DNA from 3 places in the Bacillus sp. WC2507 genome. Region 1 is predicted to be linked to each of the others. Evidence: riboswitches for the same ligand, from Rfam matches in the RefSeq annotation. Region 1 holds a riboswitch; each other region holds the start of a gene.
What was found. A riboswitch is a leader RNA that binds a small molecule or an ion and turns the genes downstream of it on or off. The one in region 1 is predicted to bind thiamine pyrophosphate.

Region 1 (11,232 bases):
AACGACCGCCACAACCACCACAGCGACGAGCAGCATCTTCAAAATAGTAATATGGATATTGGTTTTGCTGGTCCCAATACACAATATTTCCAGACCGGTAATCATTAAGGCTTAACGCTTGTAATTCTTGTTGAAACTTATTCATTTTCATGACCTCCGTTTATAAAATACAACCCTATCAATGCTGTCCTATATTTCTGATCGTTAAATCTAAGTAAAAATAGCGCTATAAACTAAGTTCAATACATACACCAACAAAGTATGACTTATCACTAGATGATGCACCTTGTTCATATACCTATTTTTACTATGGGCTCATTTTTATAAATAGAAATTATAAAATGTGAATTCTAGCATCATATCTTCATGCTTACTAATTTCAATTCATTTCTCAATAACCATGATGCCGTATCCTATGTATTCCCGTCTGCCGCTTAGATTTTTCTGTACTGTAAATACCTCTCGTTATAACACTCCCATATACTTACTGAGCGTACCATCTGATATTCCTAACCTTTTATATACTTCACACTAGCAGAATAAAAAATCTCGTCCGTCGTATCATCAAAAAAACTACTAGTTACGGAATTCAATGACGGTGAAGAAATTCCTACAAAAAAAGCCCTGATTAGGGCTTTTCATTCTACTTTTCCAGCAAGCTCTCCATGAAATTGCTAATTAAAAAAATTGAAAAAAGACGCACTTAGATTGATGCGTCTTTTTGTGATACCTCTTTTGTGAAATCATATAAAGCAATTGCGCCTAAAAGAACAAGTATACCTTGAGGAACATCTATCAAAATAGTTTTCCAAATTTCTGGAACTACCCATTTAATATTTGCTGCTGTTTCAAGATATGTTTGAAAATAACTAATCGTAAAATTAATTATCCCTAAAAATACAAACAACGATAGACCAAATCGAATTAATTTCTTATTTGTAAACATGTAACACCTCTCAAAATTCATTGGATATTCCTACTTTTGCTTCTTTTTCATTTATGCATCTATATATTTAATTTTAACACATCAAGAACTCCAAAAGATACAATATGCATATTTACATATTGTATTAACAGCATTCCATAATGATTTAGAAATTCCTGCAAGAAAAAACAACTCCGTTACAGTTAACAGAGCCGATTTCTTTCTTGTTTAACTTCAAACCACCAATCTTTACGTTCAAGGTAGAATTTCATTCCATTACGTTGTGCATCTGAAGTTGGAGCAGTAACGAAGTTTGATTGTAAAATAAAAGTCGCAGAAGTTTATCCAGTTAATGCGTAGAAAATTAAATTAACTAACTTATCGATATGCCATTTTGCTATATCCGCAGCACTATCGACTTTACGCAAATCTGACAAGAAAAAATATATAGATAGGTATTATCCATACCTATCTATAACATTACTTCCATTCTTTATCCGATTACATCTTTTACTTCTGTATTCACTGGCCACTTTTCTAAAGTATAAGCCATTTCCCAAAATGAATATTCATATTGACTGCTAATAATGAAATGCTGTTTCATTCGCTTACGGTCAGACTCTGTTACGTTTTCAGCGATAGTATCTAATCTTGTAATTTGCTCTTCAACTAGCGTACGGAACCAATCAGATCCATAAGCAGAAATCCATTCGTTATAAATTGGTTCTTCTGGCTGACACTCTTTTAAACGCTCACCAATTTCATAATACAACCAATAGCAAGGTAAAATTGCTGCAATGATATCGCCTAAATGTCCTTCATACGCAGCACGATACATATGTGAAGTATAAGCGTATGCAGTTGGAGCAGGGATAAAACTATCTTTTTCTTCTTGAGTTATCCCTAGTTTCTTCGCAAAATTCTCATGTAAAGATAATTCCGCCTCGTATGTATTTTGAGCATGATGTGCCATACGAGCTGTCGTTTCTAATTCCAGTGCTTTTGCAGCTCCTAAAGTTTGTACTCTAGCAAAATGACTCAAATAATATGAATCTTGCAGCACATAATAGCGAAAACTAGCTAAATCTAACGTTCCTTCACCAAGTTGTTTTACAAAAGGGTGATGAAAACTAGCTTCCCAAATTGAATCTACTTCTTGACGTAATGATTGTGAAAATTTCATTTAAATCCCTCCCATAATGTATAAAATTTAAGTATTTACCCACAATTATTAAATCTGTAAAATAAAAAAACTTTCTTTACAGGCGTAAAGAAAGTGAAATTGACAGTATTTATTCATGAAATAGCAATGTCTTTCCCACTTCCCTACGCTGGCATTAACCAGATCAGGTACTAAGAGTCTCAAATTCCCATTTGATCTCAGCCTATAATAGGCCCCCCTAGTGGATAAATATTTAATTTTCGTATTGTATTCATCATAACATACTTCATGTTACTGTCAAAAGTATTCATGATACTGCTACTTAAAACCCTTCTTCTTCCCTTACTCTTAATGAAGTTTCAATAATCATATCTAATAGTTTGCTATAATTAATTCCCGCTGCATCTGCACTTTTTGGTAATAGACTTGCTTGTGTCATCCCTGGTAATGTATTAACCTCCATTACATATGGAATACCGTCTTTCACCATCATATCAACCCTTGCATAAACACTACATTTTAATGCTTTATAGCAAGCCAGTGACGCTTCGTTTACACGTTCTTTCAATTCAGCTGGAAGTTCAATAACTTCTTCAATAGTACCAGCATCATCATATTTCGCATTGTAATCAAAGAACTCCGCCGCATGTCGAATTGAAATGATGGGTAACTGTTTTCCATCAAAAATGGAACATGTAATCTCGTCACCTTTTATATACTTCTCTATTACTACTTCAGAATCCCATTCGAACACAGTTTCCAGCATTGAAATTAATTCGTCTTTATCATATACAATCTTTACCCCGACACTCGAGCCACCAGAGTTTGGTTTTACCACTAACGGAAATCCTAACTTATCTAATTCATCAAGATTTAGATCCTCCATTTTTGTAAGTTCAATCCAATCTGGTGTTTCTATTCCTTCATAACGTAAAATCTTTTTCGAAATGTTTTTGTCCATACATATACCGCTAGATAACATATTGCTCCCGCTATAAGGAATACCTAAACTTTCAAGCGTTCCTTGAACAGTCCCATCTTCTCCGTATTTTCCGTGTAATGCAAGCAGCGCAAAATCAATGTCTTTCGCTTTTTCGATTAAATCCATTTTTTCGTTTAACGTAATTGGAACTATGTCATACTTACTTTTATCTAAATGTGCAATCATTTCATTTCCAGTCATAATTGATACTTGTTTTTCAGAGGATACTCCTCCCATAATAACGCCAATTCTCATTTCCTCAACTCCAAATTTCATTTTTTATTGTATCACCGATTATTTTGATTCCCCGAACAATTTCTTCTTCTTTCAAACGTGAAAATCCTAATCGAAAAGTGTTCGTTCCTTCTCCATTAGAATAAAAAACATCTCCAGGAGAAAATGTAACCCCCTGCTCATAACACTTTTGCAAAAGAGTACGGGCATGAATTTTTTCTTCTAACTCTATAAATAAATGAAGTCCACCATCACCGGTCATTCTTTGAAACGGAATGTACTCGTTACACGCCCTAACAGCTAACTCATATTTTTTCTTATAAACAGATCTTGCCTTTTTTAAATATTTTTCAAAATATCCTTCATGTAAATATTGAAACAGAACAGCTTGATCTAAAGTAGATGTGTGAATTGTTCTTGCTCTTTTTACACTTTCTAAATAATGAATCAGTTCTTTATCTGCAATGATCCAGCCTACACGTAAACCAGGGAAAAGTACCTTTGAAAAGCTACTAATATAAATCACATTATTACCAGCGCCAGCAAAAGTTAATAATGGTGCTAAATGTGATCCTGAATAACGTAGCTCTTCATTAAATCCATCTTCTATAATAGGAATCTTATATTTTGAAAATAACCTCATCAGTTCCGTTCTTTTCTCCGAACTCGTAACAATGCCGGTTGGATTATGATAGGAAGGAATTAAATACGCAAAATCAAACTCTTTTTCACGCAAGCTTTTTTCAACTTCGTTCGTATCAATGCCATCTTCATTCATATTAATTCCATGCACTTCAAGTCCATGTAAACGGAAAAGCTTTAGTGCAGCATGATGAGTCGGATTCTCACAAATAACCCGCCCTGACTTCTTCGATAACGAGGATAGTACAATGTCTAATCCTTCTGTAAATCCATTTGTAATTAAAATATCTTTATTTGAAATATCTACACCCTTCATTTCCATATAATGAAGTAGATAATTCATTAGCGGTCTATACCCGTTTGCGTAACCGTAGTTTAATACGACATCACCTTCAATGGACATACGAGTAAGAAAAGCTCTTTTGAAATTTTCCACATCAAATAGCTTTTCATCTGGAGCGATGCTGTTAAAAACAATCATTCCTTTTTCCCAGCGAACACCATGTTTCATTAAATCTAATTCATCCGCTAATAAGGTAACTGTATTAAGTTTATTTTTCCAATCTATTTCAACAGACGAAGTGTTTGAAATATCAACCTTCGCAACAAAATTCCCTTTTCCTTTAACTGCATAAATGAGTCCTTCTTGCTCTAAATCTGCATAGGCAGCGAGTACAGTATTTCTGCTCACACTTAATAATTCACTTAGTTCCCTCGTTGAAGGTATTTTTTGGTCCCCGAGCAAGTGCCCTTTCATAATCATCTTTTTTAAATAATCTTTCAATTGAATATAAACGGGACGATCTTTGACAACTTTAAAATCTTTAAACAAATCCTTACCCCCTGCAATTATTTTTGCATATTAATTTCATTCTCAAAAGGTCCACTACATATGTATTTTTTATTAAGGGCGGTACGGTTTTATAAAGTGAAACTTTAATCAATAGTGGATTCATCCCGACCATTGATTATTGACCTTCACCAATTGATAATTTTACTACCCGTTAATACGTGACAAATCTTTACGATATAAGTTAATTATATCTTTTAAAGCTGCTGCTGCGGCTCCACGTGGATTAGAAGCACCACCAATTGTTGTAACTTGCCCCATCGTATCTGTAAAAAACGTAATCCCTTTTTCTGTCCCATTTACATTTGCTAGCGGATGTTCTTTATGTATTTCGTGCGGTTCCACATTAAGAGCCACTTTTCCATCCTTATCCTTATTTGCTGAAGCTATTAATTTAATATATTTATTTTGGTCCTTAGCATTTCGAATTTGTTGTTTTGTAACCTGTTCGATTCCTTTTATATGTATATCGGCAAGTGTATTCTCTGTTCCCATTAAACTGTTTGTCAAAAGTATCAATTTACACGCACTATCAGAACCACTTACATCTAATATTGCGTTCGTTTCAGCAATTCCTTTACTTTGTGCTTCTTTCAGTGCTTCTTCAAACGTAATATCCTCCTCATTCATTTTCGAAAGAATATAATTTGTAGTCCCGTTTAATATTCCTTCTATTTTTTCAATATGGCAACCAGCTAAACTAAATTGACCAATATCAAGCGTCGGTAATGCGGCCGCAGTTGCACCACTATATCGAATTCGTACATTTGCGATTTTTGCCGCTTCATTTATTTCTCTCCAGTTTGTAACGAGTGCGCCTTTTGAAATTGCTACTATATCCATTTGTTTCTCAATCGCTTGTTTTATATATTGTTTCCCTGGATTTCCATCTTTAAGATTTGTAATAGTTGATTCTACTAGTACAGTACCACTTATGTTATCTGTCGCTCGTTGCTCCGGATAATGTTCAATATATTCTTCAATTGCAGCGCTACCGCCACCATACTTTAATAAATGATGAATAGACAAACCTTCCTCATTATGTATTGCAATATTTCTACCTAATACGCCACTTACAACTAACTCTATTCCATATGTTTCATATATATATGAATATTTTTCATTTAATAATTTTATAAACTCTCTTCCTACTGTTCCATATCCTGATAATACAACTTTAATTTTCATAATATCCCCCCATTTTTTTCTACCATATCCCTCTTTCAATATAATATAAAGCGCCCTCGAATTCCATCGAGAGCGCTTTATTATTACCTATTTTGGTAAACGTGATAGCTTTTCTGCAATTGTTCTATAAAACTCTTGAATACTAGAAAAACCTAACGTGTCTGAAACACTAAGTCCTACCATATCGAGATGATCCCAATTTGTTTTCGTTTCGATATGATTCCATTTTCCAATCTGTAAAGGCTCATTACTATTTACAGTAGCATTAGATGATGGTGCAATCATAGAATTTGTATTTACTACACCATCATTTTGCCACCAAGAAGTATCAATTAATGGACGATTTTCTTCATATCTTGCATAGGACCCTAAGAAAAATGCATTCCCCATTAACACTTTATTCATTGTTATATGAGGCAAATGTAAACCTGTTATAGGCGCCGCTTGTGATGCATGTCCACTATAAGATAAGTAATACACATCTGATTGCGCCTTTACCCAATTATTGAGCTCCTTTGCACCATCTGTACTTAAATCCCATTGACTTATATCCTTTGTATTTTTCCAAAGTGAACTATTTAGGATGCGATCAGTATATTGGAAAAAAGACTCTCCAGTATTCTTCTTTATACCCCATTGATCCAATTTAAAATCATATAACGATAAATTATTGTTTCCTCCAAAACTTGCAGCTGTAATGAGTAAATCTTTGACGAACGGCAGTAGAAGACTACCATCCGCAAGTGTTGTCCCATTGTGCGGAGTTGCTAATGTTGTAACACTATGAACATATGATTTCTCGCCTTCAAATAGTGGTGATATATTCGTGTTCGGATGATTGTTTACATAATTTTTTTCTTCAAAACTGCCTTCTTTTAATAGCTGTACTAATGTTCTAATCGTTTGTCCACCCATGCTATGCCCAACTAAATGAACTTTATTTGTTTCACTCCAATTTGGTGCAAAGCCACTATAAGTTCTGCCAAAACGATTATGTCCATGTTTCTCAGCATGTGCGGCACCATAGTCTACTGTACCACCGTTTATTTGCGCATATAATTCACATGCACGATCCCAGTTACTAGAAACAGGTCCAACTGCAGCAGTATGTACGGTATAACCATTTCTTTTTAAATCTTCTTGTATATCATGAACACCACCCCAATATTTAACCCCTAACATTTCCTCTCTACCCCACCCAGCAAATCCATTCACTAATATGATAGGATAATTATTTTGTTGTCTCTCTTCAGCGTGAGTTGTTTTTGCTGCGAATAAAAGCACAGTCCCTATTGCGAATAAACATATTTTTAAAAATAATTTCCCCATGCTTCCTCCCCCTAATAAAACGTTTACATTTTTCTGTAAAAAAGATATATATATTTTATAACTTAAACATAATGTAAAGTATTTTATATACATTGTATATATAGAAAACATACACAAATGTTGATAAATATTAATTCAGGTAAACATTTGCTTTTTACAATATAACTTGTAAATCTGATTATTTGAATTTATAATTAGATTTAGTTTCCTCATGTTAAATGGATTTAAAAATCATAAGAAAACTAATTTCATTACTTAAGAAGGAGGAAAAGTCATGCAAATCGAATTAAATATTCATACATTATCTCAACCAACTAAAATAACTCCATCTAATCTTGAGCGTAATACTATCCCTTCTACTAAACTTGAAGTAAAAAAATTAAATGATCCTATCAAATTTGATATTCGTTCATCTGAAAAAGAAATGAAACAACCTGAGCATAAATTTAACGAATTAGATTTATGGAAGATGTTAAAGGATAAAGGTGTTCCTTTATGGATCATCCTTGAAATGCTACAAAAAGTCCGTAAAGAAAAAGAAGCTCAAAATAATTCAGGTCAACATTCAAACGCGATTGAAGAAACGCATGAGACTCGATTAAATGAAGTAATGTAATATATGTTATATGAATGGCCTATAAACTAAAAAGAGTTCGAGGTTGATAAAGTTTCTATCAGCCTCGAACTCTTTTTTAAGGTTTTTCCCCGATCGTTACAAACTGAAAAGATAGTTCTTCTTCCAAACCTTTAATTAGCTTTTTTACTTTGACATTTTCATTAATCAATGTATTATCTGTCGACATTTTAGGCTTTTCGTCACCTAGTGATTGTTTCAAATGAAGAAGGTGCATTTTCGTTTCATTTGCCTTTATTTCTTTATACACACTATTTTTTGATACCATTACATACCATTGCGTTGGATATTTACGAGTGTTACCTATCCAAGCGTCACTATCGTATGAAACAGGAATCTCTTTTCCTTCTAATTCAATACTTTTCATACTCTTTTCATCTTCATGTGTAAACAACAGCGAGCCCTCTTTCGGGAATTTCGGTAACTTATCTATTAGTTTTAAATTGGATCCATTATCTCGTTTACGAAAAACATTTGCTTTAATCATCGCTTGTGCTGTGGATTCATTTAAAATTAATACCTGTCCATTCCCATATTTACTTTTTTTCACAGAAAACACTTCATTTTCTTTCGTAATTTCTTGATAACGACTAATAATTGGTGAAGTTTTATTTTCATCCCCAATGATTATTAAACCGTTTGCAGGAAATGAATTCTCCTTTTTAGAACATGCACTAAAACTTATTAAAAATAGTATCGTTAACATAAAAATAGTTAAAGTTCTTTTCATCGCGTTTCCTTTCATCATACAGTTCATTTTTTCACATATTTTTGTGTAATCTTACAAGCTAATATACTCTATTGCTCCATAACCTTATACAGCTTTTGCAGGTAACGCCAACGGGTTATAAAGAAATATAATACTTGTATACATATAAATGAAATTAAAATAACGATAGAACTATTTAAAATAGAAAAGTCTACTAATTGTTGCAATGCCATATAAGCGACTATAGTATGAATTACTGCAACAATAATTGGTAAGAAGAACATTAATACTAACTGTCTCGTTACAACCTTTTTTAATTCCCGTTTACTTAATCCCATTTTCGAAATCATTTTATATTGCTGTTGATCACGATCCAAATCTGTATATAATCTGAAATATATAAAACTAGCGGCAAATGTAAAGAAGACGATTCCGACTAAAACACTTGCCATAAGTAATAACCCATTCGTTTGTTTTGCACTTAGCAACTCGATTGTTAAAGCTCTAAATTCGAAATGTGTGTCTCTTGGATCTTTATCGAATATATTATTTAATTGGTTTGAAATCTCTTTCGTTTTCATCCAATCGTCTACAACAAATCCGTAAGTACGAAATGGACTGTCTTGATTAACTGGGTCACTAATAAGAGGTATTCCATCATATACCTGATCTTGAACAGCGATATAAATAGTTCTAGAATCATGTGGTAAAACTAAATTTTCTACAGCTTTTTTCACATGAAATGTCTTTGTCCAGTCACCTTGAATGACTTCTATATTCTTTTTATACTCGCCATTTTTATATTCTTGTTTTTGTGATACAACTCCAGGAATTAATATAATTTCATCTTCTTTTTCAATCGTTTCTTGTTGATACCCAAGTGCTTTTGCAAGATCGTTATATTCACTTAATTTCATTATATTCACGTTACTTTCTGTGTATATATATGAAGATGAAGCCATTCGATACGGAATATTAGCATCAGAAAGGTGTTTTTTTATAATAGAAAGATTTTTATTTAATACTTTGTCGTTTTCAAAACTTCCATACAAAAAGGTATACGGATTTGTCATCCTTACCAAATCCCTATTTCCAATTGCAGCTGTTGTACCAATCGCTGTAAATGCAACTGCTGAAACAATAGATACTATAAAAAACATCGTTGCATTATCTTTCATACGGTAAATTAATTCAGAAAATGTTAATATATTTGTTCTCTTTAAAAAGAAAGATTCACTCTTTTTCGCAAGATGCAATATATAAACGCTACACTGTGTATATAAAAAGTACGTTCCTATAATTACTAGGATCACACCTATTCCAAGTGTAATAAAATTGGAACTTGGGATGAAACGAAATACTGAAAAATATCCATATCCTATACTAATTAAAGAAAATAGTGATAATAAAATTGAAGATTTCGGTTCAGGTTTTGGCTTTTCCTCCGCTTGAATAAGTTCCACAAGTTCTGTTACTTTTACCATTTTAAATGTAAAAAGTGAAACGATTAAAAACAAGAAAAGGAATGTGATAACTGTTAAAAATACAGCCTGCACTGGTATATAAAAAGGTAAACCATTATTAATCATTAATACACTTGCGCTTATCAATAAGACTAGTTTAGAAAATATGAGTCCAATGAAAATCCCTATACAAATTGAACCAAGTCCAATTAACATATTTTCAATTAACAATAACTTCTTAAGTTGTCTCATTGACATACCTTGCATCATTAATATGCCAAATTCTTTCTTACGCGTTTTTAAAAATGAACTAACTGAATATAGAATGAAGAAAAATGAAAATATAAAAATCAAACCTTGCGAAATTGTAAATCCCATTGTACCAAATGCACTTATTGTTGCACTTGTCGATTTTAGCTCACCTTGTAAATCAGGATGGAATAATAAAAGAGCATACGTGAAGAAAATCATAATAGAAAATGCACTACTCAAAAAATGAGCTGCATATGTACGCTTATTACGAAAAATATTATTAAATGCGAACTGACGAAAAGTCATGCCTTTTCCCTCCTAACAAAGAAAGGACATCCATAATTTTTTGATAAAACGCTTGCCTGCTTTCGCCACAATAAATTTCATTATATAGTTGACCATCTTTAATAAAAATTACTCTGCTGCAAAAGCTCGCTGCATACGGATCATGTGTCACTAACATCATCGTTGCTTTTTCTTCTTTATTAAGCGTATCGAGCATCTCCATTACATCATTTGAAGATTTAGAATCCAAGTTCCCTGTTGGCTCATCCGCAAGTAATAATTGCGGCTTATGAACAATCGCACGAGCGATTGCTGTTCGCTGAGCTTGCCCTCCAGATATTTCAAACGTCCTTTTACTTAATATATCTGTAATATTTAATTTCTCTGCAATCTCTTCCACTCGTTTGTTCATTTCTTGCACAGAAACACCATCTAAAGTCATCGGTAATAAAATGTTTTCTTTTACAGTAAGTGTGCTAAGAAGATTAAATGATTGAAAAACAAATCCTAATTGTTTTCTGCGGAATAACGCTAATTCTTCTGATGATAATTGAAAAGGATTTGTGCCATTAATTAA
Region 2 (11,232 bases), 2.5 Mb from region 1:
CTTTATATGCAGCGGGTCTTTGTTTAATTGCAAATACGGCACCAGTAGCGTTCGGGGCGATGGGAATTCCGATTACAGTGGCTGGACAAGTAACAGGTATTGATCCACATAAAATCGGACAAATGGCTGGACATCAATTACCGTTTCTATCATTATTTGTTCCGTTCTTTATCGTATTTTTAATGGATGGATTGAAAGGGGTAAGACAAACATGGCCTGCGTTATTTGTAGCCGGTAGTTCATTTGCAATTACGCAGTTCATTACAGCGACGTTTTTAGGACCGGAACTCCCGGATATTACGTCAGCACTTGTAAGTTTAGTGAGTTTATCACTATTCTTAAAAGTTTGGCAGCCGAAAGAAATCTATCAATCGGGGCAAGCAAATAGTGAAGTAGCTGCGGCAACAACGGCGACATCTATGCCGAAACTAACAGTAGGAAAAGTCGTAAAAGCATGGTCTCCATTCATTATTTTAACTGTCATGGTAGTTATTTGGAGCCAAAGTTTCTTTAAAGCGTTATTTGCTCCAGGCGGCGCATTGGAAAGCCTTGTGTTTAAGTTTGAAGTTCCAGGCTTGCACAATTTAGTAATGAAAGCAGAACCAATTGTAAATAAACCGACGCCTTACGAGGCAATTTTGAAATTCGATGTATTATCAGCAACGGGAACAGCAATCTTAATTGCTTGTGTCATTTCTATCTTTATTTTAAAAATGAGTGCAAAAGATGCAGTAGCGACTTTTAAAGAAACGCTAAATGAGCTTAAGATGCCAATTCTATCTATTGGATTCGTATTAGGGTTCGCATTTATCGCAAACTATTCTGGTTTATCATCTACATTAGCGTTAGCGCTTGCTGGAACTGGTGGACTATTCCCGTTCTTCTCACCATTCTTGGGGTGGATTGGGGTGTTCTTAACAGGATCTGATACGTCAGCGAATGCACTGTTCTCGAATTTACAAGCGATTACAGCACAGCAAGTCGGTGTATCTGAAGTACTTCTCGTTGCAGCAAATACAACGGGCGGTGTAACAGGAAAAATGATTTCTCCGCAATCGATTGCGATCGCTTGTGCGGCAGTTGGACTTGCTGGGAAAGAATCAGATCTGTTCCGATTTACATTGAAGCATAGTTTATTCTTCGTAATTATTGTTGGTATTATGACGTATGTACAGGCATATTATTTAACGTGGATGATTCCATAAACAACAAAAGAAATAAACTTTTCATTTTTCAGATTATCGTGTATGATGGGAAAGTATTGAAAATTAAATCAGTGATAAACTAGGGGTGCCTAACGTATGCGTAGGCTGAGAGAGAAGCGCGTGAACTTCTTAACCCTTTGGACCTGATCTGGCTCGTACCAGCGTAGGGAAGTTAACGGCTTTACATAATGATGCCTTTATGAGCCAGGTCCTTATTTTTTTATGGACCTGGCTCTTTTTATTTTGGCATACGCTGGCCATATCTCGTCCTTGTCACGTACAGGGGGGCAACAAAGGTTATGAAACAGTCTGTTTCAGCTGAGCAAATTGAATTGAAATCGAGTTTACCAGGAAGTAAGAAAGTGTATGTGGATGGACCACGTGCAGGTATGAAAGTGCCGATGCGCGAGATTGAACAAAGTGAAACGAACGGCATTCCGAATCCGCCAATTCGTGTATATGATACGAGCGGTCCTTATACAGATCCTGCGTATAAAGTGGAGCTAGAAAAAGGAATTCCAACGCCGCGCCACTCTTGGATCCTAGAGCGCGGAGATGTAGAAGCGTACGAAGGGCGCGAAGTGAAACCAGAGGATGACGGTGTGAAGGTGGCTTCGAAACATACACCTGTTTTTCCGCAAATGGATCGCAAACCGCTTAGAGCGAAGCAAGGTGCAAATGTTACGCAAATGCATTATGCGCGTAATGGCATCATTACGTCTGAGATGGAATATGTTGCGATTCGTGAAGGAGTAGAGCCTGAGTTTGTTCGCAAGGAAATTGCGGAAGGCCGTGCGATTTTGCCAGCGAATATTAACCATCCGGAAGCAGAACCGATGATTATCGGACGTAACTTCCACGTGAAGGTCAATGCAAATATCGGAAACTCTGCTGTATCGTCTTCTATTGCAGAAGAAGTGGAGAAGATGACTTGGGCAACTCGCTGGGGTGCAGATACGATTATGGATTTATCTACAGGTAAAAATATTCATACGACACGTGAGTGGATTATTCGTAACGCGCCTGTACCAGTTGGGACTGTACCGATCTATCAAGCGCTGGAAAAAGTAAACGGAATTGCAGAAGATTTAACGTGGGAAGTGTATCGTGATACGTTAATTGAGCAAGCGGAGCAAGGCGTTGATTACTTTACAATTCACGCTGGCGTATTACTTCGTTACATTCCGATTACTGCAAAGCGTACGACAGGTATCGTTTCACGCGGTGGTTCAATTATGGCACAGTGGTGTTTATTCCATCATAAAGAAAACTTCTTATACACTCATTTTGAAGAGATATGTGAAATTATGAAGCAGTATGACGTTTCGTTCTCTCTTGGAGATGGATTACGTCCAGGTTCGATTGCAGATGCAAATGACGAAGCACAATTCTCTGAGCTTGAAACACTTGGTGAATTAACGAAAATTGCTTGGAAACATGATGTGCAAGTGATGATTGAAGGACCTGGGCATGTACCGATGCATTTAATTAAAGAGAATATGGAGAAAGAGCTTGATATTTGTCAGGGCGCGCCGTTCTATACACTGGGACCGTTAACGACAGATATTGCACCAGGTTATGACCATATTACATCAGCGATTGGAGCTGCGATGATTGGCTGGTTTGGAACGGCGATGCTTTGTTATGTGACGCCGAAAGAACATTTAGGTTTACCCAATAAAGATGATGTTCGTACGGGGGTTATTACGTACAAAATCGCTGCGCATGCAGCTGATCTTGCGAAAGGGCACAAAACGGCTCATCAGCGTGATGATGCACTTTCAAAAGCTCGCTTTGAATTCCGTTGGCGCGATCAATTTAATTTATCTTTAGATCCTGAACGTGCGATGGAATATCACGATGAAACATTACCAGCAGAAGGCGCGAAAACGGCTCATTTCTGTTCCATGTGTGGACCGAAGTTTTGTAGTATGAGAATTTCACATGACATTCGTGACTATGCGAAAGAAAATGATTTAGAAACGACAGAAGCAATTGAAAAAGGGATGAAAGAGAAAGCGAAAGAATTTAAAGACACTGGTAGTCATTTATACCAATAACACGTTACACCTCTTTACTTGATTGATCACACTGTAGTACCTAATTTAAATATAGAAGAAGCCCCTTTGCTAAGACGGTAGCAAAAGGGGCTTCTGTCGTTTATCCCGCATTAATGGGCAGTAAGACCCCCACCTCAAAATTCAGTGAAAGCACAGAAGTTAGGTGGGGGATCAACTGCCCATAAAAGCCCGATTGGTTCAACTAATAATCAGTGGGGGATGAAGAAAACCCCCACTGATTAAAGTTTCACTTTATAAGGCGAAGAAGAGGTGTACCCAGTAGTATAAGAGGAATAATGTGACGACTGTTGTGAGAGGAATGACGATAAGAGATACACTTAAATAGTCTTTCCATTTTACTTTAATCTTGTTTTGTTTCAGGATATACATCCAAATGAGGGAAGCTAGCGTACCGATTGGTAATAATAGTGAACCGATGTCACTACCAATAATGTTTGCGAGGTAGATAGTTTTTAATGTGACTGGGTCTAGTCCCATTTCTGTTAATGTGATTGTACCAATCATAAGTGCAGGATGGTTATTGAAGACGTTAGAGAGGAGAGAAACGAGTCCGCCCATTGCAAAGCTAGCGTAGAGTAGATGTTGACTTACAACTGGTTCAAGCCAATTTACAAGCGCCGCTGTTAACCCTGCGTTGTGAAGTCCGTAAATAATGACGTACATAGAGAAGGCGAAAATTAAAATGTGCCACGGTGTCTTTTTCAAAATGTCGACAGGATTTGTTCGTAAGTAGTACCATCTCCAGATGAGAAGAACGAGTGAACCGAGTACTGCAACAATTTCAATTGGGATAGATAAGAAGGATGCGACGAATAGAAGACAGCGCATAAGGAAGACGAAGCCTAATACTTTCAACATAAATCTTGTCCGTTTTTGTTTCGTATTAACAGAATTTTTTCCTTTTAACGGATGGAAGTTTTTTGTGAAGAATATTTCTTCGATATCATATGAAGAAACAGGTAATCTTTCTGGTAGTTTTTTCTTTAAAACTGTGTACATAAGCCATGACATAAACAATAGTCCTAGTGTTGCAGGTACAAACATCATAGCAGTATGCATATAAAGAGTCATATTCACGATATTTAATGCGATTAGGTTTACGATATTACTTACACCAATTGGTGCACTAGATGCAGTAGCGATTAAAGCACCGCTTAATAAATAAGGGATTTGTTGATGTGGTTTTAATTGAAGATTTTTTAGGAGAAGAATTAAAATTGGAGTTGTAATTAAAATACTACCGTCGTTATTAAATAAAAGAGTCATAAGAAAACATAATAATTGAATATACCAGTATAAACGGCGACCGGAGCCTTTTGCTAAATTTGCAAGTTTCGCTGCGGACCAGTGGAAGAAGCCGAAGCTTTCTAATATAACCGCCATAACGATGGTCGCTAATATTGTTATGGAGGCACCGCCAATTTTACTGATAATGTCCATGACGTCTGGCTTTGATACAAGTCCAGTAATCAGGATAATGCCAGCACCAATTGCTGCCGGCCACGCCTCATTTAAGCCACGAGGACGCCAAAAGACAACAATCATTGTTAAGAAGAATACAATAATAGTAATCCATATTTCAATGCTCATATTTTGCCTACCTTTCTATTTCCCTTGAACAAATGTAGCTTGTCTCAAGTTTATATTGATAGTATATTCAGCAAAAAATAAGAAGAACTAGACGTATAATGGAATGAAGTGAATATGTGTTTTTCAAGCTAAAGGACAAGTGTCCCTAATAGTGAAATAACTATCATGAGATGAGTCTATAAATTGTTGGGGCAGTAAGATAGTAAATGAAATTTATATCAACGATTATTGAAATATATCAGCGATTTTTAAAATATATCGATTTACCGCCAAAATATGACAAAAGGAGTCCATCCCAAAATACCTTTTGGAACAGACTCCCACTATATTATTTTTCCTTCAAAAAAGTTCGATCCTTCAAGAATAAATTCCAGAAGAAAATAAATCCTGGTAATAAAATTGCAATTCCAATTGCGTATAGAATAAGCAATGCATAGAATGTTTCTGTCGTTGTAAAGCTTGTAAATACAGTTACATCAGGATAAATAATATATGGTAAATGCGCGACACCATAAGCGTAACTTGCAAATGCATATTGAGCGACAACTGCTAAAACGGCAATGCGAGGGTATCCTAATGAGCCATACTTCTTGTTTGTCCACCAAAGAGAAGAGTACCCGATAACGAATAAAACGATAGAAGCTGTAAACCATGGGAATTGCTTTATTAGTCCTTGCATAAGCCAGTGTGTTTCTGGATCCATTACAACGAGGGCGATAATCGCCGTAACGAGTGTTGCAGGACCAAGGATGATAGCGTTTCTTCTATAAATTCTATACGAATCTTCTGAACCTTGCTCTCTCGCAAAATCAGCAAGAAAGAGAGAGGAAAGAAATAGTTCCGAAGTTAGTCCGAAGAGCATATAACAGTAGATAACCGGGCTAGAAAGAAGTTTTCCGTACAGGAGTACTTCTTTTCCTTCAGTCATTGTAATATAAGCCCCTTCTGTAACGGGTAAAACGGTAATTAATAAGGCTGGAATTAAGAGCCCCGTAATACCTGAAATAACCCGAAGGAGGTACTGATACTTTGGCAAAGAGTAAGCAAATACCATGAATGTACTGCGAATTGCGATGAGTATTAAAATTAACATAACTGGTACGAACATCACTGTCGCAAGGGTGAAAGCAGCTTTCGGAAAGAAACCGAGAAAAGCGACAACGACAAAGACGAGAAATGTATTTGTTACTTCCCAGGTTGGTGATAAGTATCGATTGGCAAGCTTAGCAGCGAGCGTTGGATGCTTTGCGTATACCATGCCCCAAAAACCTGCTCCAAAATCGATGGACCCTAATATACTGTATACGAAAATAAGAGCCCATAAGATGATGATTGCAATACTTTCCTCATGCACGAGAATCGCCTCCTTCTTGATGTAAATCATTCTTTAACGGATGTCTCTTAAAGAATGTCCGTAGTACAAAAACTGTTAAAATGCCGAGTCCAATATATAAAATGATGAATAGAATAAATAAAGGACCGACAAAATCAGCGCGTGTAGAGGCATCGACTGTACGTTGCATACCATAAATGGTCCACGGTTGACGACCACTACAGCTGAAAATCCACCCGAATTCAATACCGAGCATCATAACTGGCCCACATGCGGCAGCTCCCCAAAGAAGCCATTTCGGTAATTCTGCTCCTTTTTTTCGATAAACAAAGTACCAATATAAGAGGGCGATTGCTGCAACTGCAAAAGTAAAGGCAGCAGTGCCGACCATTAAGTTGAATAGTGTATGTGTGTAAAATGGTGGCCATGTTTCTTGTGGGAATTCCTTTAGCCCCTTGACGACAGTGCTAGGGTCTAGTCCCACTAGTAGGCTAAGCATGTTTGGAATTTCTAGTGCATAGTTTAGTTCAAGTGTGTTAGGATCTACAACCCCGCCAATTGATAACGGTGCATGTGACGTCGTTTCGAATAAAGCTTCAGCAGATGCAAGTTTTTCAGGGGAATGTTTATGTAAGGCGATCGCTGATTCGTGTCCCGAAAGCCACATCGTAGCACCTGTAATAAATGTCACGACCAGTCCTAACAGTAGTCCCTTTTTATGATACGCCACTTCACGTTCACTTAAATTCTTCTTTAATAATTTAAATCCAGCGATAGAGGCAATGACAGCTGCTCCAGTTGCATAGGCTGTAATCACAACATGGAATGCGCTTGTGCCAAAACTCGGATTAAAGAAAGCTTTCCACGGATCAACGTTAAAAACTGATCCATCTGGATCCATTGAAAAGCCTGCGGGTGTATTCATCCATGTATTTGCGGATGTAATAAGCACGGCGGATGCCGTGGCACCAATCATGACGAAGAATAACGAAATTAATCTCATGAATGGAGGTAGTTTGTCAGCTGCATATACATAAATGGACATGAACAAAGCCTCTAAAAAGAAGGCGAAAATCTCAATTTGAAAGGGAACAGAAATAACCTGCCCAACAATTTTGGCAAAACCAGGCCAAAGAAGTGAAATTTGCACACCAACAATTGTTCCAGTTGGAATTGCTACACCGAGAAGGATGGCAAACGCCTTTGTCCATCTTTTCGCCATAATGGCGTAGTCGGAATCTTTCTTCCAGTGATAGAGTATTTCACTTATAAAAATCATTAATGAAAGCCCGACACCAAGTGTTGCAAAGATAATGTGGAATGCTAATGAAGAACCAAAAAATGCTCTTGCTAGTGTTACCGTATCCATATGTAAACTCCTCTTCTTTTTTGCCATTATTTTCTGATTGAATTGGAAGATTTATTCAAAAAAACTACCAAAAATATATATGTATTTAAAAAGTGGATATGGTAATATAATGTTTGAATATTCTAAATAGAAAGAAGTTAATATTTGATAATATTTTGTTTGTTTTTTAGTAAGGAATATTTTATAATCTTTTATGCGAACATAAGTTCTGTTTTCGAGTTGAAGAAGTTTATGTGAAATGGAGAGGATGTTTTATGTATCCTGAAGTCATTAAAAAGATGGCATTTTCAAAAGAGCATAGAGATTTATTATTGAAGCTGTATAATAAAGAGATTACGCGTCGTGAATATGATCGCCTCGTGGAATCGCTATATAGACCTTCTAAAGAGGCTTACGAGGGATAAAGTGAGGGAGACAATCTAATAGATTGTCTTTTTTTAATTGACGTATGTTCTGTTAAAATTAAGGTTAGCCTGAATAAGGAGGTGAAAAGATTGCGGAAACGTTTATATATAGGGATTGGGGTTATTCTCTTAATCGCTTTAGGTGGAATTGTATTTTGGTCAGCTTTGCAAGGAAACCGTACAGAACATTTTATTTTAAGACATATGGTGAATGAAAATGGGACGCTTGCTACCTATCGTTTAGGGTATACAAAAGCTGGCACGGGTGAAGCGAAAGGCCGTGAAGCTTTATCAGAATCGGCAGGACTGTGGCTACAATATACATTGGATAAAGACGATCAAGCGTTATTCGATGAACAAGTTAAGGTTATTCAAAATAACTTTGTACATAAGGATCAAATTGTTTTATGGAAAATCTCTGAAAAGGGAGAAATGCAGTCAGCTACAAATGCACTTATAGATGACCTTCGTATTATAGAACAATTATATCGTGCTTATGAAATGTATAAGGAAGAGCGCTATAAAAATCTTGCAGATCAATTGAGTGATGCTGTACTTCGTTACAATAGGAAAGGTAATTATTACGTTGATTATTATGATGCAGATGCAGGCAAACAAAATAATTTTGTAACTACATCATACATAAATCCACACGCATTTTCGTATATGAAAAAGTATGGAAAAGTTTCTGATCAGCAATATCAGGACGTCGTTCAATTTTTAGCGGATTACCCAAGGCATGGCTGGGCGTTCCCAAAAGAGTATAAAGAAGATGGTACATTTACGTACGATAAAGAAGTGAATCTTATTGATCAATCATATGTTGCATATCATCGTAGTTTAGGTGGTCTTTCATCCGATGCTTATATGGAATTTATAAAGAAGAAATTTCAGGAGGATGGAAAGTTATATGGTCGTTACAATTTAGAAACGGGAAAACAAACTGTGAAGTATGAATCGCCAGCCGCTTACGGATTAACGATTTTGTACATACTACAAACAGGCGATACGAAGTTTGCGAAGGAATTGTATGATCATATGTCGACATTCCGAAATGATAACGTATTTAGTAGATATTACGGTGGATACGTAACAGGCGAAAATAATAATACGCATATTTTCGATAACGTACTACCACTGTTAGCTGAAATGGAATTAGAGAAGAGTGAATAATAGAAGGTGCCACCATATGAGGATGGCACCTTTTATTTGTTGATATAATTTTACGTCCTAATATTGGAGAAGTAATGAATCACAAATTTACGAAATTGCTGAGCAGTTTTCGATAAGTAGCGTTTCTTCGACCAACTTAAGCCGATAGTTCGCTCGCAATTTGGTTCAATAATACGTAACTTATTTAGTGCTAAAGTAGAGTTTTTTAATAAAGTTAAACTTGGGACAAAAGCGATGCCGAGGCCTTGCTTAATAAGGTCGCTAATCACGGTTGGTTCATCTACTTCAAAAGCGATATGTGGAGTGAAGCCAGCTTCTTTACAAAATTCATCTGTTAAGTGCCGAAATCCATAACCAGTGTTCATACTAATAAACGGTTCGTCTTTTACTTCATGTAGATAGATACTTTCACGTCCTGATAAACGATGACCTGAAGGGACGACTAAGAAAATTTCTTCTGTAATAAGTGGTTCCCAAATAATCTCCTCGCCTTCGATTGGCACAGAAGAAATGCAAAAGTCGATTTCTATATTATCTAGTTGTCGTTTCATAGAAGGAGTAGATGCGAGAAACTGTTGGAATCGAACGTTAGGATGTTCTAGTAAAAAAGAACCGAGTAGTTCTGGTAATATTCTCGGGATAGAAACTGCCAGTGTAATAGAGCTTTGTTGTAATTCAGCTAAATCTTTAATTTCTCGTTCGCCTTCACTTAATTCATGAAAAATGCGCTCTACTCGTTTTAAAAATACTTTTCCAAAAGAGTTTAATGTAATCTGCCGACCTTGACGATCAAATAATGGGACGCCTAAGTCCTTTTCTAATCTAGCAATTGTTTTGCTGAGCGAAGGTTGCGCGATATGCAATTCTTCCGCGGCTTTTGTCATATGTTCTAATCGTGCGACTGTCTGAAAGTATTTTAATTGAAGAAGTTCCATTTTGACTCTCCTTTCTATAGACCAAAAGGAATGAATTGATAATTAAAGATGTATTATACAGTATGGAAAGTGACGTGTATAGTAAATCTGTTAAACCATTCTAATGGTGTTAAATTAGGAGAAGGAGTATGTTTCATGAAAGGAATTCAACTTATATTTAAAGATTGGAAAGCGATGTGGCACCATAAACATGGGCGTATCGCTTTAATTTTTTTGTTAATCGTTCCTTTAATTTATTCAGGATTCTTTTTAGCTGGATATTGGGATCCATATGGACGGTTAGATAAATTACCGGTTGCGGTTGTGAATTTAGATAAGGGTGCTGCAATGGATGAGAAAACAATTCATGCAGGAGACGATTTTGTTAAAAATTTAAAAGAGAACAAGGAATTAGCTTTTCATTTCGTATCAGCAAAAAATGCTGATGAAGGGTTAAAAGAAGATAAGTATTATATGGTTGTTACGATTCCAGAGGATTTCTCTAAAAAGGTAAGTACGCTTATGGATGAGAAACCAGAGCCGGCACAATTGCAGTACAAAGTAAATCCAGGTAAAAACTTTGTAGCAGCTCAAATTGGAACGACAGCTGTGGAAAATATGAAAACAAAAATCTCAAATAGTATTACGAAATCTTATACAGAAGGTGTCTTTTCAAAGTTTCAAGACTTAGCACAAGGATTGGGTGATGCAAGTAATGGTGCGGAGAAGTTACATGAAGGAACGGTAGATGCAAGAAATGGAGCAAATGAGCTTGCAGGTGGTATTCATCGTTTAAGTGACGGGACATCAAAAGTGAAAGAGGGAAGTGACAAGCTTGCGTCTAGCCAATCAGCCTTAACTGGGGGAGCAAACGAGCTGAGTAAAGGAGCGACATCACTTCATAGTGGTATGGAGTTATTAGCGCAAGGTGAAAAAACATTACAATCAGGAGTTAGTGAATTAAGTGCTGGTACAAATGAATGGGTGAACGGAAGTGAGAAACTTGCTGAAGGGCAAGTGAAAGCGGACAATGCAGCAAATAGTGTAAAACAACAATTAGAAGAGTACGTGAAAAGTCATCCAGAAGTGCAGCAAGATCCTGCTTTTCAAAAAATCGTTGCTACTTCTAATGGATTAGCTAAAGCAACAAACGCTTTAAATGG
Region 3 (11,232 bases), 2.1 Mb from region 1:
AATTACTAATCGTTGATTTGTCTACAGGGTTAGCAAATGTTGTTGAAGTAAGGCCGGGAGAATATTATAAACAACCAGATCTTTGGATGAAAGCATATGATAAAGTAATGAGCACGAAAAAAGCAAATATGACAGAAGTATATGAAGACGCATTAGGAACGTGGGTAACGATATTAGAGCCAATTAAAGATGGAGAAGATAATATTGTGGCACTTGTTGCAGCTGATGTAGATGCCTCTATTGTTCCTAGTACAAAGGAAAAGTTCATTATACAAGGTTTAATGTTTATTTGCATTTCTGTTTTAATTGCAACTTTTATTCAATTCTTAATTGTACGTAACGCACTTGCTCCATTGCGAGATTTACGTGAAGGATTGCGCAAAGTCGGTGAAGGTGATTTAAGTATTAAATTAGAGGAAAGGCCAGATGATATAGGTATTATTAATGCGTATTTTAATAGTACCATCGAGAAGTTTAAAGGAATTATAGATAAAGTGAAGCAGACAGCAGAACAGGTTTCCTCATCTTCACAAGAATTGTCAGTGAGTACGAAAGAGAATAGCATGGCAGTCCAAGGAATCGTAAGTTCTATGGTTGAGTTAAGAGCTGGCGCTCAGTCACAAGAAACTTCAGGACCAAAGTATTTAGGTATTGTATATGAAATGGAAGATAAGATGGAAGAGATAAATAATGCTGCAAAACAAATGGCGAAAGAGTCTGAAGGTATGGAGCATCAATCGGTAAAAGGAAATGGTGTTATTGAACAGACGATTAATCAAATGAACATAATACAAAATGCAGTACAAGATTTATCTTCTACTATTTATTCTTTGGAAACAAGATCAAAAGAAATTAGTGATATTGTAACAGTAATTACCGGTATTTCAAATCAAACCAATTCGCTAGCTTTAAATGCTTTTATTGAAGCTTCACGTGCTGAGGAAACCGGAAATGGATTTGTCGTTGTTGCAGATGAAGTGCGTAAATTAGCAGAGCAGACGGAAGTATCAGCAAAAGATATAGCGAAATTAATAGGGGAAACACAAGTTGAAACGGAAGAAGCTGTTGTTTCAATGCAAAATACTTTAAAAGAAGTAGAATCTGGAATGAAACTTGTTGAAAGTAGTGGTGCTTTCTTTGGGGAAATTTCAAAATCAGCACAATCTGTTACAAATCAAGTTAGAGTTGTTTCTAGCAATTCAAGTGATATATTGCAAAATAGCCAAAATATTGTTCGTGTTGTAAATGAACTATCGCTTATCGCAAATACGTATGCGAATAGTAGTAGTAATGTTGAAGAAAGTATGAAAGAACAGGAAATGTCTGTACAAGATATTGCTGAATTAGCCAGTTCTTTAAGCTGGCTTTCACAGGAGTTACAAGAGTTAATTGGGGAATTCAAAAGTTAAATGAAGTGATTATATGTGCTTTTGTTTGTTCAATAAAATAAATCATGCTACAATGAAAACGAATTAAGGACCGGGGAGCCAATTGGCTGAGAGGATGTAAACAAACATCGACCCTCAACCTGATCTGGATAATGCCAGCGTAGGGAGTTACTTAAAGTGATGTAGCATATGTTATTCTATAATAACTTGCATACAAGGCTTTCCTACGCAGTAGGAAAGCCTTTTCTTGTTTTAATATTTCATTTTATAAGGGGGATTTTACTATGTCACAACAAGTTACAATTTCATTTTCAGTAGTACCACAAGCGAAGAACAAAGATGTGTATTCTGTTGTTGATAAAGCAATTGAGGTTGTACAACAATCGGGAGTTCGTTATGAAGTAGGGGCAATGGAAACAACACTGGAAGGAGAATTAGATGTACTTCTTGACGTCATTAAACGTGCGCAACAAGCTTGTGTGGATGCTGGTGCAGAAGAAGTGATTACTTCTATTAAAATCCATTATCGTCCAAGCACTGGTGTAACGATAGATGAAAAGGTTTGGAAGTACCGTGATGAATATGCAAAACCAGAAGCAATCTAAAATAATTACAACAATTTGGCTTATCCTTCTCATTGCGATATGGGAAGGATCTGTTTCATTATTTAAAATTGAACCGTGGATTTTACCGAAGCCTTCTGCCATTGTTCAAGAATTAATTGGAATGAAAGATTTACTATTACCGAATACGATACAAACGTTACAAGAGGTTATAATTGGACTATTTTTTGCAATTTTAATTGGGACAAGTATTGCAATTATTATGGACGTTATCCCTTTATTTCGTATTTTAATAAATCCGTTGCTTGTTATTTCGCAAACGATTCCAATCGTTGTACTTGCACCGTTATTTATTATTTGGTTTGGATATGGAATGCTACCGAAAGTAATGGTAGTAATACTCGTTTGTTTCTTTCCGATTGCGCTTAGCATTTTAGAAGGTTTTCAAACGGTAGATAAAAATATGTTGAAGTTGCTGCAAACGATGAAGGCAACGAAATGGCAAGTTTACCAGAAAGTAAAGTTTCCAGCAGTGCTTCCATACTTTTTCTCCGGTTTAAAAATTGCAGTTACATATAGCGTAATGGGAGCGATTATTGGAGAATGGCTCGGTGCAAGCGAAGGGTTAGGAGTTATGCTTACGAGGGCTACAAAATCTTTTTTAACTGCCCGGGTATTTGGTGTTGCAGCAATTATCGTCATGGTGACATTATGTCTGTATTTTATCGTGGAGTTTATGGCAAGAATAACAGCACCATGGATATATAGAAAGGACGGCAGAAAATGAAAAAAGGTTTAAAAGTTATGTTGGCTGCCTTATTAGCAGTAGGTGTGGCTGGATGTAATCCGGCGAAGAAAGAAGAAAGTGTAAGTAAAGATCAAAAAGTAAAAGTAGTATTAGATTGGTTCCCGAATACGAATCATACTGGTTTATATGTAGCGCAAGCGAAAGATTATTATAAAAAGAAAGGCTTAGATGTAGAAATTATTCAGCCTGGTGACAATGTAACAGCAGAGCAAATGATAGCTTCAGGAAAAGCTGACTTCGCAATAAGCGCACAAGAAAATGTAACGTTGGCTCGGGTGGAAGGTATTCCTGTTGTATCTGTAGGAGCGATTATTCAGCATAACACTTCAGCTTTTGCGTCACTTAAGAAAGATAACATGACTTCACCGAAAAATTTTGAAGGCAAACGTTACGGAGGCTGGGGAGGACCAGCAGAAGAAGCGACGTTGAAGACAATTATGGAGAAACATCAAGCTGATTTTAATAAAGTCGAAAAAATCATTTTAGGACAAACAGATTTCTTTAAATCAATTGGCCGTGATGCTGATTTTGAATGGATTTATTACGGCTGGGATGGTATTGAAGCGAAGCGTCAAGGAAAAGAGTTAAATACAATTATGGTGAAAGACTTAGACCCAGCGCTTGATTTCTATAGTCCTGTTATTATTACGAGTGAAAAACATACGAAGCAAGATAAAGACTTTGTGAAAAAGTTTATGAGTGCAACGACGGAAGGTTATAATTTTGCAATTAAAGAATCGAAAGAAGCTGCTGATATTTTAATTAAAGCTGTTCCAGATGTGAATAAAGACTTAGTACAAGAAAGTCAAAAGTGGTTAAGTACGAAGTATCAAGATGATGCAAAAGCATGGGGAGTACAGAAGGAAGAAGTTTGGACGAATTACATGAATTTCTTATATGATAACAAAGTTATTAAGAAGAAAATTGATGTAAAAGATGCCTTTACAAATGAGTTCCTTCCAAATGAAAAATGAGTGGATTACAAATAAAAGATATTGTGAAATCTTTCGATGGAAAGAATGTATTAGCAAATATTAGTGCTTCTATACGAGAGGGAGAATTCGTTTCCTTTGTAGGCCCAAGTGGTTGTGGGAAAAGCACATTATTAAATATGATTGCAAATGTTGAAAATCCAACAAGTGGGAATGTAACGTATAAGGATAAGTACGTACAAGAGCAAGATGTTGTAAGTTATATGCCACAGCAGGATTTATTACTACCTTGGCGATCAGCTTTGCAAAATATAGTTCTTCCATTGGAAATCGAAGGTAAACCGAAAAAACAAAGGCTGACAGAGGGAATGGAAGCATTAAAGCAGTTTGAACTAGATGAATATGCAGACCATTATCCAGATGAGTTATCTGGTGGTATGCGTCAAAGAATTAGTTTTTTGCGCACATATTTATGTGAAAAGCCAATTATGCTACTTGATGAGCCTTTTGGGAAATTAGATGCCTTTACAAAAATGGAAGTACATAGCTGGCTTTTAAACTCTTGGCACCAAGAGAAGCAAACAATCGTTATGGTTACACACGACCTAGATGAGGCGATTTTACTTTCAGATCGCGTATTTATTTTATCTCAAAGACCAGCATCAATAGTTGGTGAGGTACAAGTGAAATTACCTAGACCGAGAACGATGGATATGTTAACATCACTTGAGTTAAAGAAGGATAAGGAAGAAATTCTGAGAGTATTAGCTCCTTATATGAAAAAATAGAAAAAGCCTTTTAACAGTTTTTTGTATAATTACTGTTGAGAGGTTTTTTTATATAGGAGGAGAAAGATGAAATCTATAGAAAAAATAGTGAATTCATTAACGATGGACAATCTTGAAGAAGGAACAAAAGAAAAAATAGAGAATAGAATATAACAGAGTAGTTTATACTCTTAATATAACAAATGTTAAAGGAGTGAAAGGATAAAATGACTTTATCAACTGTTCTTCAAATGGTTTTAGCTTGATACGGGAGAAGTCTGCCTATTTTTTAAAATTAAGCTAAATTGAAGACAGCAGGTAAAGAACCTTAATCCTTTTTTACGATAATATGTAATGGGTAAGGTGTATTCACCTTACCCATTTTTTATATATACAATTAAATAAGGCTTTATACTGTTCTTCTCTCTATTTAGCTTATGAAGAAGTATAAGTAGAGGAGAGAAAAAATGAGTATATTAACAGTAGAAAATGTAAGTCATTCGTATGGTGAGAAAACTATTTTATATAATGCGTGTTTTCGACTATTAAAGGGCGAGCATGTTGGGTTAGTAGGGAAAAATGGAATTGGGAAATCAACATTGTTAAGGATTTTAACAGGAGAACTTATACATGACGATGGGAACATTGAATGGTTTCCACATGTGAAGGTAGGTTTTTTACAGCAGCATATGGATTTACAAGAAGGGATAACAATTGAAGGATATTTACAAAGTGCATTTTCTAATTTGTATGCGATTGAATGCGAAATGTTAAAAATTGCTGAAGAAATGAATGGAGCAGGAGAAATAGAAAAACTGTTAGTAAGGTATGGAGAATTACAAACTATATTGGAAAGCTCTAATTTCTATCAAATTCATACAGAAATTGAAGAAGTAGCAATCGGTTTAGGGTTATTTGAAATCGGGTTGAAAAAGGATGTTTCAAAGTTAAGTGGAGGACAGCGAACAAAGTTATTACTTGGGAAGCTCCTTTTAGAAAAAGCTGATGTTTTATTGTTAGATGAGCCAACAAACTATTTAGATACAGCTCATATAGAATGGTTGCAATCGTATTTGAGACTATATGAAAAAGCTTACATTATCATTTCGCATGATGAAGTATTTTTGAATAATATTACGAATGTTATTTATCATCTAGAAGAACGGAAGGTTAAGCGGTACGTAGGCGATTATGAACGTTTTTTGCAAAGTTATCAATTGCAAAGAAAACAATTACAATCTGCGTATGCGAAACAACAAAAAGAAATTGCCCAGTTAGAAACATTTATTCAAAAAAATAAAATTCGAAAAGCGAAACAGGCGAAAAGTCGGGAGAAAGTATTGGAGAAAATGCAAAGGGTTGAAAAGGTTAATCATGTACCTCGATCCCGTTTTGATTTCAATGTTTATGAGGAGCCAGTGAGTCGTATATTACAGGCTGAGAAACTGAGAATAGGCTATAGTGATCCGCTATTTCCAGAATTGAATTTACAAGTGAAAAAAGGAGAAAAGATAGCGATTGTTGGCCATAATGGTATTGGAAAAACGACAATATTAAAAACGTTATTAGGCCAAATAAAGCCGTTAAGCGGTTCAATTTCTGTTGGAGAACGAGTAAATCCTGCTTATTTTGCACAGGAAGAGTTTGCTTCAGAAACAACACCATTAGAGAAAGTTTGGGCAGAACGACCAGATATGACAAAGAAAGAAGTACGCCAAGCATTAGCAAAGTGTGGATTGAAAGAAGAACACGTATTAAAACCTATTCGTTTATTAAGCGGTGGAGAACAAACGAAAGTACGTTTATGTGAACTTATCGTAACGAAAAGTAACGTTTTAATTTTAGATGAACCAACTAATCATTTGGATATAGAAACAAAGAAATCTTTGCAGGAAGCGTTACAACAATATAAAGGAACAGTTTTACTTGTTTCACATGAGCCTTCTTTCTATGAAGCATGGATAACAAAAGTATGGAATATAGAAGATTGGAACGTTGAACAATATGAATAAAGAACAGGCATTAGCTTATAAAAGCTAATGCCTGTTCTTTGTGATTAACATGATTTTCGAGAATTCTTACATGAGAATTGTATGAAGAAGCACTCTTATGGTGCGCTTATAAGCGTGCTTTTTCTTTTGTTATGTTTATATTTATAATAATACTAGATGCCTTTCCCTAATAGGCGACTATCTTTCTTTATATATATAGATAGTTTAAAGTGGAATTAAAATAATTCCTATATGTAAAGGATAATGTGATTAGTATGGGAAGACAATAGAAGTTAAAGGAAATTCATGTAAAATTCAGATGAACTTCACACGAACTTCATATTAGAAACTAAATATAATTATAATAGGTTATTATAATATCGATTTGTGATTTTTCTAAAAGTTAAAAGTTTGAATTTAGGACAGAGCACTCAAACCTAAATTCAAACTTTAGTGAAATAATTAATGGGGATTACGTTTAGTTTTCGCTAATGGATGCATTTACAAGTTCGGCGGGATTGCCTGTTCCTGCCCCTCCGATTATAACAGATCCACCAGGAGGAATTTCACCATTCCATCCTGCATTCGTAATTACGTAATGATTATTTACTTTACTACTAATTTTAGAATCCCAAACTTGTGTTAAATTGCCGTTATAATCAAATTCTAATTTCCAGTTTTTAATAGGGTTCGTTCCGCTATTTTTAATTACAATCGAGAAGTTGTAACCACTTCCCCAATTTGAAGTGATTGAAAAGGAAGCATTACCATTTCCACCAGGAGGTGTTGTGTTAGCATCATCTGTTTTTACAATAATAGAAGTAGGCTGTGATTTATTCCCAGCAGCATCTTTTGCTACTATTGAAAATGTGTATTCTGTATTAGATTCTAAGTTTTTAATTGTAATGCTATTTGTTGTTGTACTCCATTTCTCTTCTCCAGCAGTAACTTCATATTCCGTAACTCCTACGTTATCAGTAGATGCAGTCCAGTTTAATTGAACTGAGTTTGAATTTTTATTTGTAACAGCAATATTTTTTACGTTTGTTGGTGATTCAGTATCTTTTTGAGTAATAGGTCCACCTAGTAATTCTTTTACTAACGTATCAAGTAATTTGGGCCCACTACAACTATATTTTGAACTTGTACGGCAATCCCCGCTAAGTTCCCAAAACATTGCGCCACTTAAACCTTTTGTCTTTATATAGTCTGTTTTATATTTCATAGATTCGTTGTCATCATAGCTAATAAACGTACCTGTAGTCGCATTATATAAATAAGGTACTTTCGCTACATCGTTCCATCCGCGAACAAAACCATTTTTATTAACATAATTAGCTGCTAAATCACCATAATCATACACACCTGTATCACCGGTAGAATAATCATCCCAAGTACCTTTAGAAGCGAGCTTTCCATCACTACCTGGTTTACAAGGTTGGTATTGTCCGTTATTTTCTTTTCCACAACTTTTCCATCCGCGTCCGTAAAATGGTACACCTAATACGAGTTTATCCGCTGGAACACCTTCATTTGTATAAATGTCTATCGCACCATCTACGTAAAATTTCGTATCCGCTGCTGGGTCATTTGGATCTTTGTATAGAGCTGCATTATGGTTAGAAGTAGCTTCCCATCCACCGTGGAAATCATATGTCATAATATTAATCCAATCCAGTATTTGAGAGATTTTCTTTAGCTCTGTATGATCGGCATAACGTTGGCTTGCACCTGATGCGATTGTTAGTAAATATTGTTTACCATCTTCTGCACCAGCTTTAGTTAATGCATTTCGAACTTCTTGAAGGAGTAGGGTGAAGTTTTGCTTATCTTCAGGACGATAACTATCACCAGGAATCGTTTCTACGCCCGGATATTCCCAATCTAAATCAACGCCGTCAAATCCATATTCGCGAAGAAAAGCTACTGTAGATTCAGCGAATACTTTTCTTGTTTTTTCATCCGCGGCCATGTCAGAAAAGCGGTTAGACCAAGTCCAGCCACCAACGGAAATAATTGTTTTTAGGTGAGGATACTTAGCTTTTAATCGTTTCAGTTCGCCGAAATTTCCGCAGCGTGCGTATTTATCACAATCTTCCCAAGTTGTACCTGAGCCAGGATAAGGTTTTGTGACATCAGCCCATGGTTCACCGAGTACGAGAGTGCCATTAGGGACCTCTTTATTTTGCAGTGGTACACCAGATTCTTTACAGTTCCACGTTTGTTTATTTGGATTATCGGGGTGAGTAGAAGGGTTTCCATGTTTTCCATTCCAGCAAATATCAGCGAAAGCATAGTTTAAATGGGTTAGCTTTGATGCATCAATGTCTGCAACTTGATAATTACGTCCGTAAATACCCCATGAAGGAAAATACCCAACAATTTTTTGACCTTGCTTCGGTGAATCTGCTAATGCGACATTTGGAGTAATAAAGTTTGTGAGAAAAAGAGGCAAGAAGAGTAGTAGGGATAGTAATAGCAGTGTGAATTTTTTTGATCTCATAGTCATTTCTCCTTTCAAAGTAAAAGATATATTTAAAGGCATGCGCCAATAAATCAAAATGAATCTAGACGTATGAAACGTCTAGAAAAAAATGATCAGACATCACGAAGTCTATACAAGGGAGCTGGGGTGATTAAATCGTAGCAAATGTAAGATTTGGTGTAAACGCTTTATTTGATTCAAAAAGATTTTCTCAATATTAAATGGCTCTAATATAGACTACATATGAAAATAAAATATTGATTAGGGAAGAAAAGGCTCTTTGTAATTAAATTTGAGAAAAAATTGTATGAGGTCAACTTGTAATGGCATAGCAAGATGAGAAAATATCATGTAAAATAATAGTAAAAATATGTAAAGGAGGGAATGGTGTGGATGTGTTTTTGAACATTGCTGAAGAAAAAATTCGACAAGCAATACGGAATGGAGACCTTGATCATATTCCTGGAAAAGGAAAACCACTACAATTAGAAGACCTTTCAATGGTACCTCCAGAACTTAGAATGAGTTATAAAATATTAAAAAATGCAGGTATGATTCCACCAGAAATGGAACTACAAAAAGATATATTAAAAATAGAAGACTTAATTGCGTGCTGTTATGATGAAGTAGAGAGAAAAAAATTACAAGAAGAGTTAACAGCAAAAATGCTTCGTTTTCAGCAGATAATGGAAAAGAGAAAGATTAAAGAGAATTCGGCTTTTCGTATGTATCAAGATAAGGTATTTCGTAAATTACGCTAAGAGGGATAAGATGACTACATTTAAAACGATAGAAGAATTAGCGACATATATTGAAGAACAACAATTAGTACTTCTGTTTATTAAAACGGAAAATTGTGGTGTTTGTGATGTTATGCTAAGAAAAGTAAATTGCGTATTAGAGAATTATGATTACGTAGAGAAAGTAGAAATATTACTACAAGACATGCAAGAGATTGCGGGGCGATATGCAGTATTTACAGGACCAACAGTTTTATTATTTTATAATGGAAAAGAGATCCTTCGTGAATCGCGCTTCATTTCACTTGAAAATCTAGAGAGAACGATTCAATTATTCGAAGATTAAGGGAGGCTTTTATATGGAATTTATTATTGTCATACTATTATTTGTTGTAGTTGGAACGATCGTAACAGCAGTTCGATCAAACAAAAAGAAGGTAAATCTTACGAAACAAAATAACATTCATAATTCATCTAACAGTTCATCACCATTATTTTTCTTTGCTGGATCTGATAATGATAGCTCGCACGATGGAGGTTCACATGATTGTGGAGGATCTTTCGGTGGAGATAGCGGAGGCAGCTGCGATGGTGGTGGAGGTGGCGGTGATTGATGAGAATGCGCCCTATAGGGGGCGTATTTCTTTTTAAACAAACGTTTGATTAGTTGGCTTACCTATGCATAAAAACAATTAAACAAACGTTTGATTAAATATTTTTAACATACTAAGGGGAATGGAAATGAAAAGGGAGCCAAAAGTGAAAAATAAGGGGAAAGTAGTGTTATTTTTATTAGCTGCGGGAGGCGTATTTCTTGTCAAATTAGGATTTAAAATTGGAATAATACATACGATTCGAACGTGGTTTGAGAGTACGTTTTCTTAAATAAGGAATATAGCCTCTTGCGATAGAGGTTTTTTATTTGTTATTATTAGACTGAACGGTCGGTTTAAAGAGGTGTGAATATGAGAAGAAGCGCAGAAGAGATAAAGAAAGAAATTGCATATAAAGCGGAAAGTCTGTTTTCACAGAAGGGCTATGCAGCTACATCTATGGAAGAGATTTGTGAAATTACAGAGCGAAGTAAAGGGAGCATTTATTATCACTTTAAAAGTAAAGAAGAATTATTTTTATTTGTAGTAAAACAGCATACGTATGATTGGCTTGAAAAATGGAATGAAAAAGAGAAATTGTATAGTACCAGTACTGAAAAACTATATGGTCTCGCGGAATACTATGTAGAGGACATACAGCAACCCATTTCAAATGCAATAGAGGAATTCTCTATGAGCCAAGTTGTAAGTAAAGAGATTTTGGATGAACTGTTAGCTTTAACTAGAGAATCATATGTTATGTTTGAGCAATTAATTGAAGCGGGTATACAGTCTGGAGAGTTTCGTGAAGAGAATACGCGAGATCTTATGTATATTGTGAATGGATTATTATCAGGGCTTGGAGTACTTTACTACGAATTAGATCATAAAGAGCTGAAACGTATTTATAAAAAGGCAATAGATGTATTGTTAAAAGGGATGGCAGCTGAATAATAAGTCAGTTG

Region 2: another riboswitch for thiamine pyrophosphate. It lies ahead of thiC (phosphomethylpyrimidine synthase ThiC); the one in region 1 lies ahead of tenA (thiaminase II).
Region 3: another riboswitch for thiamine pyrophosphate. It lies ahead of ACUN28_RS27345 (MTH1187 family thiamine-binding protein); the one in region 1 lies ahead of tenA (thiaminase II).

What each region holds. Positions count from the first base shown of each region.
Region 1 covers NZ_JBQXPN010000001.1:3,106,735-3,117,966, forward strand. Annotated here, with positions in the region: gene ACUN28_RS16625 (heterocycloanthracin/sonorensin family bacteriocin) at 1-151, opposite strand, end outside; partial or broken gene ACUN28_RS16630 (hypothetical protein) at 388-593, opposite strand; gene ACUN28_RS16635 (DUF3937 family protein) at 704-967, opposite strand; partial or broken gene ACUN28_RS16640 (N-acetylmuramoyl-L-alanine amidase C-terminal domain-containing protein) at 1,129-1,263, opposite strand; gene tenA (thiaminase II) at 1,419-2,108, opposite strand; TPP riboswitch at 2,232-2,337, opposite strand; gene ddlB (D-alanine--D-alanine ligase) at 2,410-3,324, opposite strand; gene pdxR (MocR-like pyridoxine biosynthesis transcription factor PdxR) at 3,329-4,777, opposite strand; gene ACUN28_RS16660 (homoserine dehydrogenase) at 4,943-5,983, opposite strand; gene ACUN28_RS16665 (esterase/lipase family protein) at 6,071-7,312, opposite strand; gene ACUN28_RS16670 (DUF3914 domain-containing protein) at 7,587-7,928, shown strand; gene ACUN28_RS16675 (lipoprotein BA_5634 family protein) at 8,005-8,691, opposite strand; gene ACUN28_RS16680 (FtsX-like permease family protein) at 8,745-10,676, opposite strand; gene ACUN28_RS16685 (ABC transporter ATP-binding protein) at 10,651-11,232, opposite strand, start outside.
Region 2 covers NZ_JBQXPN010000001.1:562,120-573,351, forward strand. Annotated here, with positions in the region: gene lldP (L-lactate permease) at 1-1,205, shown strand, start outside; TPP riboswitch at 1,277-1,392, shown strand; gene thiC (phosphomethylpyrimidine synthase ThiC) at 1,505-3,265, shown strand; gene ACUN28_RS02985 (arsenic transporter) at 3,518-4,876, opposite strand; gene ACUN28_RS02990 (cytochrome d ubiquinol oxidase subunit II) at 5,205-6,230, opposite strand; gene cydA (cytochrome ubiquinol oxidase subunit I) at 6,223-7,578, opposite strand; gene ACUN28_RS03000 (hypothetical protein) at 7,833-7,982, shown strand; gene ACUN28_RS03005 (hypothetical protein) at 8,073-9,155, shown strand; gene ACUN28_RS03010 (LysR family transcriptional regulator) at 9,206-10,090, opposite strand; gene ACUN28_RS03015 (YhgE/Pip family protein) at 10,226-11,232, shown strand, end outside.
Region 3 covers NZ_JBQXPN010000001.1:5,193,723-5,204,954, reverse strand. Annotated here, with positions in the region: gene ACUN28_RS27350 (methyl-accepting chemotaxis protein) at 1-1,409, shown strand, start outside; TPP riboswitch at 1,471-1,572, shown strand; gene ACUN28_RS27345 (MTH1187 family thiamine-binding protein) at 1,673-1,993, shown strand; gene ACUN28_RS27340 (ABC transporter permease) at 1,965-2,738, shown strand; gene ACUN28_RS27335 (ABC transporter substrate-binding protein) at 2,735-3,733, shown strand; gene ACUN28_RS27330 (ABC transporter ATP-binding protein) at 3,730-4,479, shown strand; gene ACUN28_RS27325 (ABC-F family ATP-binding cassette domain-containing protein) at 4,926-6,470, shown strand; gene ACUN28_RS27320 (glycosyl hydrolase family 18 protein) at 6,928-8,952, opposite strand; gene ACUN28_RS27315 (DnaJ family domain-containing protein) at 9,324-9,695, shown strand; gene ACUN28_RS27310 (thioredoxin family protein) at 9,706-10,020, shown strand; gene ACUN28_RS27305 (hypothetical protein) at 10,034-10,288, shown strand; gene ACUN28_RS27300 (hypothetical protein) at 10,416-10,559, shown strand; gene ACUN28_RS27295 (TetR/AcrR family transcriptional regulator) at 10,640-11,221, shown strand.